Linked DNA regions of Cryptosporangium aurantiacum. The protein of the gene in region 1 interacts with the protein of each later gene in a pairwise test. Links are inferred from orthologs where the notes say so. Each region holds a gene or a part of one and is shown on either strand. Other genes may lie near its edges.

Region 1 (3,860 bases):
TCGACGACCGTGAGACAGACGCCGTTGACCGCGATCGAGTCGCCGTGGGCGGCGTCCGCGGCCACCCGTGGACCCTTCAGGGTGAGCCGGGCGGCTCTGTCGAGGTGGTCGATGCCGGCCAGGGTGCCGAGTTCTTCCACGATGCCGGTGAACATGTGCGCCGCGTGCCTCCTCGCCTCGGGCGGCTCCGAGGCGCCGGGAGGGCAAGCACGGGCGTCGGCGTACCCCGCGCACGCGCACGGGCACGCCGATCAGCCCGCGCGCTTCCTCCCATCCGGACTTTCACCGTCGGTCCCGGAGTTCCACCGGGTCAACCGCTTGCCCCGAAGGGCGCACGGGTCGCGGACTGTCACCGCCGGCTCGGAATTTCACCGACCCCGGAGCGCGCGTACTGCGTCGTCTCTATCTCGTGTCTACTTCGTGGGACGCGATACCGCCACATCAGCGGTCCGAAATCCCACGGTTACGCGCCAGTCTGGCACGGTCGGCGCGGCCCGGACCGCCCAGTGCGACCGGGATCACGCGGTACATCAAACGGAGTCGGGCTCCGCCACCGGTTCGATCGCGGCCCGTTCCCGGGCCGAGCGGCCCCGCCCGGGCTCCGGGTCGCGCCGCCGGTCGACCGCGACCATCGACCCCTCGGTGCGCTTGGCCACGGCCTTCATCTCGCTGGCCGCGGCGACCACCTCCCGGTGGTCGGTGAACCGGCGCTGGGTCGAGAGGGCGACGCCGATCGAGAGCGTCAGCAGCCCGTGCCGCCGTAACCGGCCCTGCCGGTCGAGCACCTCGAAGTAGCCGCGGGCCAGGTCGTCGGGGTCGTAGAGCACCCGGCTGGACTGGTCGAACAGCCGGATCGCCCGGTCGGTGATCGGCGTGATCTGGTCGGGCGTGCAGACGACGAGGAAGTCGTCGCCGCCGATGTGGCCGAGGAACGGCGGCGGGCCGGCGACCCCGATCGTGGACGTGTGCAGCGCGCCGGCCGCCGCGGTGAGCATCTGGTCGCCGCGGTAGAAGCCGTAGACGTCGTTGACGGTCTTGAAGTTGTCGAGGTCGATGTAGCAGACCGCGTACTCCCAGCCGTGGTCCCGGCGGGCGGCGATCCGCTCGGCGATCGCGTCCAGGATCCGGGTGTTGCCGGGCAGGCCGGTCAGCGGCGAGACGTCCCGCATCTCGCGGTTGCGCCGCAGCGTCGACCGGACCCGCGCGACGAGCTCGCTCAGGTCGAACGGCTTGACGATGTAGTCGTCGGCGCCCGCGGTGAGCCCCTGGATGCGGTCGGCGGACAGGTCCTTGGCGGTGAGCATGATGATCGGCAACGCGGCGGTCAGCGGCGACGCGCGTAACTGCCTGCACAGCTCGAAGCCGTCGACCCGCGGCATCATCACGTCCAGCAGAACCAGGTCGGGCCGGTGCCGTTCGATCGCGGCCAGCCCGCTGCGGGCCTCGTTGGCCACCACCACCTCGAAGCCCTCGAACCGCAGGTTCATCGCGACCAGCGTGGTGACGTCGGCGTCGTCGTCGACGACGAGGATCAGCCCTTCGGAGCCCCGGTGGCCTCCGGCGCGCGGGAGCTCCCCGGGAGTCTCTCCCCCGGCCGGCCCCGCGCTCGCGGTCACCGGATCGCCGCCGACTCCGCCGCACGGACCGCCGCGGACCGCAGAGCGGCGACGGCGGCGGCCGGATCGTCGGCGTTGTAGACGGCGGACCCCGCGACGAACGTGTCCGCGCCCGCTTCGGCCGCCGCGTGGATCGTGTCGGCGTTGATGCCGCCGTCGACCTCGATTCGCAGCTCGAGGTGCCCGGTCTGGACCCGGCGACGGGCCTCGGTGACCTTCGGCAGCACCTCGGCGATGAAGTCCTGCCCGCCGAAGCCCGGCTCGACGGTCATCACGAGCAGCGTGTCGAAGCCACGGAGGATCTCCAGGTACGGCTCCAGCGGGGTGCCCGGCTTGAGCGCCAGACCGGCCTTCGCACCCGCTTTTCTCAGGTCGCGCGCCACCGCGGACGGGTCGTCGGTGGCCTCGGCGTGGAACGTGACGTTGTGTGCGCCCGCCTCGGCGTAACCGGGTGCCCAGCGGCCCGGGTCGTCGATCATCAGGTGGCAGTCGAGCGGGATGTCGGTCGCCGCCTTGATGCTCTTGACGACCGGCAGGCCGAGCGTGAGGTTCGGAACGAAGTGGTTGTCCATGACGTCGACGTGCAGCCAGTCCGCCCCCGGCGTGCCGGGCCGGCCCGCGACCGACGCGGCGGCGTCGGCCAGACGGGCGAAGTCTGCGGACAGAATGCTCGGTGCGACGAAGAGCTCCACGCCCGAAATACTAGTCGCGGGGTGTGACAGGCTTGCGGAGCAGCGACAGGAACATCGCGTCGGTGCCGTGCCGGTGCGGCCAGAGCTGAAGAGCCGCAGCGCGTGCCGCGCTGAGTTGAACTCCCTCGGGCGTCGGGTTCACGTCCGCGGCCGCTGCGGCTTCCGGCACTCCGCGGACGTCGACCGGCTCGGCGCCGGTGCGCCGGCACACGTCCGCCACCAGCACCCGGGTCTCGGCCAGGTGCGGTGAGCAGGTCACGTAGGCGACCAGCCCGCCGGGCCGAGTCGCCCGCAGCGCCGCGGTGAGCAGCTCACGCTGGAGTTTCGCCAGCGCCGGGACGTCGCTCGGCTGGCGGCGCCAGCGTGCCTCCGGACGGCGTCGCAGCGCGCCCAGCCCGGTGCACGGCGCGTCGACCAGCACCCGGTCGAACCCACCCTCGGGCAGGTCGGGATGGGTACCGACGTCGCGGCCGTCCGCGGTGAGCACGGTCGCGGGGAGCCCACGCACGGCCTGTTCGACCAGCTTGGCGCGGTGCTCGGACACCTCGACCGCGGTGAGGTGCGCGCTGCGGCCGTCGGCGATCGACGCGAGCAGCCCGGCTTTTCCGCCGGGGCCGGCGCAGAGGTCGAGCCAGCGGGCGTCGGTGCCTTCCAGCGGGGCGGTGGCCAGGGTCCAGGCGCAGAGCTGGCTGCCCTCGTCCTGCACGTGCGCGCGTCCGTCGGCGATCGCCGCGACGTCGCCCGGCGCGCCCTCCGGCAGCTTCACGCCGACCGGCGACCACCGGCCCGGCTCGCCGCTGACGTCCGCGGCCAGCTCCTTGGGGTCGATCCGGCCCGGCCGAGCCGCCAGGTCGACGCCCGGCCGCTCGTTGTCGGCGGCGAGCGCGGCGGCGGTCTCGCTGTCGCCTGCCGCCAGGCGGGCGGTGTCCTCACCGAGCGCGTCGGCGAACGCGCGGATGACCCACTCCGGGTGGCTGTAGCGGATCGCCAGGTGGGCGATCGGGTCGGCGGCGAGGTCCGGCGTGACCTCGGGGAGCCAGGCGTCCAGGTCGCGTTCGGAGACCCGGCGCAGCACTGCGTTGACGAACCGGGCCGGCCCGTCGGTGAGCGCGACGCGGGCCACCTCGACGGTGCCCGCCACCGCGGCGTGCGGTGGCACGCGGGTGAACAGCAGCTGGTACGCGCCGAGCCGCAGCGCCTGGAGCACCCGCAGGTCGACCTTGTCGATCGGGCGGCTGCTCCCGGCGCCGAGAATGGCGTCGAGCGTTCCGCGGTGGCGCAGGGTTCCGTAGGTCAGTTCGGTGACGAATGCCGCGTCCCGGCCAGTGATCCGGCGTTCGACCAGCACCGACGGCAGCATGAGGTTCGCGTACGCCTCACGGGCGGCGACCGCCACCAGCACGTCGAACGCCGCACGTCGGGCCGGGTCCGGGGTGGCCTTCTGGTACGTGCCCCAGGACCGCTTCGTCCCCTCGTGCCCTGATTCGTTACGCGGCCGCTCGGAACGATCACGGCCGGGGCGGCCGGCGCCTTGGTCGCGGCCGGGGCGGCC
Region 2 (3,884 bases), on another replicon or contig:
CGCATCTCACGGACGACGTCCACCAGCGGAGCGTCCGACTGAGACGGAAGATCAGCCACCAGCAGACGGATCGAGTTCGTCCCGCAGTCGATCGCCGCGACCCTCATTGTTCTTTCTCCACGACGCAAGGGTTCCGTTCCCACCAGTGGCCGACCGCTTCGAGGGCCTCGTCCCCGAGCTGGTTGACCCCTTCGCCCGCCGCCAGCGCGTGCCCGGCGAGCGCGTGCAGGCACTTGACGCGGGTCGGCATCCCGCCCGCGCTCACGCCGTCGATCTCCGGCACCGTGCCGAGCTTCCGGCGGCGCTCCAGGTAGTCCTCGTGCGCGGAGCGGTACTGCTCGGCCAGGTCCGGGTCGTCGGCGAGCCGCTCGGTCATCTCCCGCATCAGGCCGCTCGCCTCGGCGGTGCTGAGCGCTGCGGCCAGCCGCGGGCAGGTCAGGTAGAACGTGGTCGGGAACGGCGTGCCGTCGGGCAGCCGCGGTGCGGTCTCGACGACGTCCGGCGCGCCGCACGGGCAGCGGTGGGCGACGCCGACGGCACCGCGCGGCACACGTCCGAGCTGCGCCGCCACGATCTCGTGATCTGCGGGGGAAAGGCTCACTTCTGGTCGGCCGCCTCGACGCTGTCCCAGAGCCGCCCGTACCAGGACCGCGGGTCGCGGACCGGGGACGTGGACGGCTCGGTCGGGGTTCCGCCGGTGCCTTCCCGGCTCGGATCCTGGACGATGTACCGCTTCTCCCCGGGCTGCACCAGCTGCAGCCGGGAGCTGGCCTGGCTCCGGACGTACTCGGGGTCGTCCCACTTGGCCAGGTCGGCGCGGAGCGCGGCGATCCGCTCGGACTGCCGCGCCTGCGAACGCTCGGCCTCGGCGATCTGGGACCGCTGCGCCAGGTACTGCTGGATCGGGTAGGCGAGCGTCAGCACGAGCACCGCGAACAGGATCGCGAGCACCGCCGCCCGCCCGGTGAACCGGCCCTCGCCGCGGCGGACGAACCGGCGCCCGTCGACCGCCGCGGTCGCCGACGCCGCGGTCCGGCGCACTCCGGGACGGCGTCCCTCCCGGCTTCCCGCTCCCGGGCTCCGGCCCGCGCCCCGGCGCTGAGCCGGGACCGACGAGACCGGGTAGTCACGCTGCTTGCCCGGCACTCGCCCGGTGACCCGCCCGCCGTGCGGGCTGGTCGTCCGCGGCGTGACGCGGGGGGTGCGAGGAGTGGCCGACCGCGCCGCACTCCGCGCAGCCGACGACGTCGACGGGCGGCGGTTGCCACCGGCCCGGGACGGACGCTGGCCGCTGGGAGTACGGCGCGGACTGGCCATCAGCTACTCAGGACGCCGGCGTGTACCGGGGGAAGGCCTGGGCACCGGCGTAGATCGCCGCGTCGTCCAGCTCCTCCTCGATGCGGAGCAGCTGGTTGTACTTGGCGATGCGCTCGGAGCGAGCAGGCGCGCCGGTCTTGATCTGGCCGGCGTCGGTCGCCACCGCGAGGTCGGCGATCGTGGTGTCCTCGGTCTCGCCGGAGCGGTGGCTCAGCATGCACTTGAAGCCGGCCCGGTGGGCGAGCGACACCGCGTCGAACGTCTCGGTGAGCGTGCCGATCTGGTTGACCTTCACCAGCAGCGCGTTCCCGGCCTTCTCCGCGATACCGCGGGCCAGGCGCTCCGGGTTGGTGACGTAGAGGTCGTCACCCACGAGCTGGACGCGCTGCCCCAGACCGGCGGTGAGCGCCTTCCAGCCGTCCCAGTCGTCCTCGGACAGGCCGTCCTCGATCGAGACGATCGGGTAGTTGTCGACCAGCTCGGTGTAGTAGGCGGCAAGCTCGTCCGAGGTCTTCTTCTGACCCTCGAACGAGTAGACGCCGTCGCCGTAGAACTCGGTGGCCGCGACGTCGAGCGCGAGCACGATGTCGGTGCCGAGCGAGTACCCGGCCTTGTCGATCGCGGTGGCGATCAGGTCGAGCGCCGCCCGGTTGCTCGCCAGGCTCGGGGCGAAACCGCCCTCGTCGCCGAGGCCGGTGGCCAGACCCTGGGACTTCAGGACGCTCTTGAGCGCGTGGTACGTCTCCGCGCCCCAGCGCAGCGCCTCCTTGAAGGAGCCGGCGCCGATCGGAGCGATCATGAACTCCTGGATGTCGACGTTCGAGTCGGCGTGCGCGCCACCGTTCAGGATGTTCAGCATCGGCACCGGCAGCGTGTGCGCGTTCGGGCCGCCGAGGTAGCGGAACAGCGGCAGCTTCGCCGAGTCGGCGGCGGCCTTGGCGACGGCCAGCGAGACGCCGAGGATCGCGTTCGCGCCCAGGCGGCCCTTGTTGTCGGTGCCGTCCAGGTCGATCATCGCCTGGTCGATGAGGCGCTGCTCAGCGGCGTCGAAGCCGACCAGCTCGGGGCCGATCTCGTCGTCGACGGCCTGGACCGCCTTCTCGACCCCCTTGCCCAGGTAGCGCTTGCCGCCGTCGCGGAGTTCGACGGCCTCGTAGGCGCCGGTGGAAGCGCCGCTCGGCACGGCGGCGCGGGCGACCGTGTCGTCGTCGAGGATGACTTCGACCTCGACGGTCGGGTTACCGCGCGAGTCGAGAATTTCACGGGCGGCGACGGCCTCGATCGTGGCCACGTGCATCGCTCCTCATGGTCGGGGCGTATGGCGGTCGGACGATGGCCCGCCGCTCTTCCCCAGAAGCGTAGTCGCGCACGTCCGGTGACATGCGCCGCCCCACCGGTGGGCGGCCCGCCGAGGGCGGGGCCGGCGTCCGCCGGCCCCGCCCTGATGGGGCTCCAGGTCAAATATCGAGCAAGCTGCGCAGATGCCGGGGAGAGGGGGAACCGTGGGCGAGCATGCGGTCGTGCCAGTCGCGCACTGACACGCCCGGCGGGCGGGCGGCAGCGATCGCGGACACCTCGGTGTAACCGACGAAGTACGTCGAGAGCTGCGCCGACGTCAGCAGCGCCCGGCGCCACTTCCCGGCGGCCTCGCCCTCCTCCTGGAAGCCCTTCTCCACCATCAGCGCCATCGCGTCGCCCTCGGACAGGTCTTCCGCGTGCACCAGCTGGTCGAGCAGCGCGTTGATGACCATTCGCAGCTCCATCTTGAGCTGCTGCAGCCGCACCTGCGGCCCGCCGAAACCGGCGTCGCTCATCAGGTGTTCGGCGTGCACGGCCCAGCCCTCGACGAACGACCCGGACATGCACAGCGCCCTGGCGCGCGTGCTCGCCCGGAACCGGCGCGCGTGCGCCAGCTGCACGAAGTGGCCGGGCACCGCCTCGTGCACGGTCAGGTTCAGCAGCAGGTGGTTGTTGTACTCCCGGTAGAACGACTCCCGCCGCTCGTCCGACCAGTCCGCGGGCGTCGGCGCGATCGCGTAGAACGTCGGCACCGCGGCGGTCTCCAGCGGGCCGGGAGCGTCGCAGTACGCCACCGCCACACCGCGGGCGAACTCCGGCATCTCGATCACCCGGCACTCGTCCTCGGGCAGCGTCACCAGGTCGTGCTCGCGAACGAAGTCGAGCGTCGTCTGCAGGTCGGCGCTGGCGCGCGCGACGATGGTCCGGTCGGTCGGACGGTCGGCCGCCAGGACGTCCAGCGCGGCGCGGACGTCGTCGGAGCCGGTCAGCTCCTCGGCGACGGCGCGGGTCAGCTCCCCCAGCTCGGCGAGGCGTTTCTCGGCCGCGGCGAGCAACGTGCTCGCGGTCAGCTCGGAGTCGAGCTCGTGCCACAGCTTGGCCTCCCAGAGGCGGCGACCGAGCCGGGCCTCCCCCTGTGCGGTGTCCAGCTGCTCGACGAGCCAGGCGCGGTGCCGGTCGAGCGCGGCCAGTGCCGCGGTGGCGGGCGCCGTGACGTCCAGACCCGGGACCTGTGCCGCGAGACGCGGCACCTCGGTCGACACCAGACC

Evidence for each region. Proteins that work in one complex are often made in the same cells at the same time.
Region 2: the proteins of rpe (region 1) and eno interact in binary tests that used the Escherichia coli proteins (3 or more experiments, as listed by UniProt). The link is inferred for Cryptosporangium aurantiacum from one-to-one orthologs.

Annotation. Positions count from the first base shown.
Region 1 is NZ_FRCS01000011.1:51,958-55,817, forward strand. What follows is about bases 461-3,361. They hold rpe (ribulose-phosphate 3-epimerase), read right to left. Parts: upstream 2,309-3,361; coding sequence 1,613-2,308; downstream 461-1,612. Other genes in these bases: BUB75_RS30440 (GGDEF domain-containing response regulator), read right to left, coding at 531-1,616; BUB75_RS30450 (RsmB/NOP family class I SAM-dependent RNA methyltransferase), read right to left, coding at 2,319-3,361. In the rest of the region: BUB75_RS30435 (riboflavin synthase), read right to left, coding at 1-155; more of BUB75_RS30450, read right to left, coding at 3,362-3,860. UniProt on the Escherichia coli protein: Catalyzes the reversible epimerization of D-ribulose 5-phosphate to D-xylulose 5-phosphate.
Region 2 is NZ_FRCS01000015.1:20,206-24,089, forward strand. What follows is about bases 467-3,391. They hold eno (phosphopyruvate hydratase), read right to left. Parts: upstream 2,609-3,391; coding sequence 1,325-2,608; downstream 467-1,324. Other genes in these bases: BUB75_RS34445 (DUF501 domain-containing protein), read right to left, coding at 467-601; BUB75_RS34450 (FtsB family cell division protein), read right to left, coding at 598-1,317; BUB75_RS34460 (DUF885 domain-containing protein), read right to left, coding at 2,775-3,391. Also shown: BUB75_RS34440 (Ppx/GppA phosphatase family protein), read right to left, coding at 1-107; more of BUB75_RS34445, read right to left, coding at 104-466; more of BUB75_RS34460, read right to left, coding at 3,392-3,884. UniProt on the Escherichia coli protein: Catalyzes the reversible conversion of 2-phosphoglycerate (2-PG) into phosphoenolpyruvate (PEP). It is essential for the degradation of carbohydrates via glycolysis.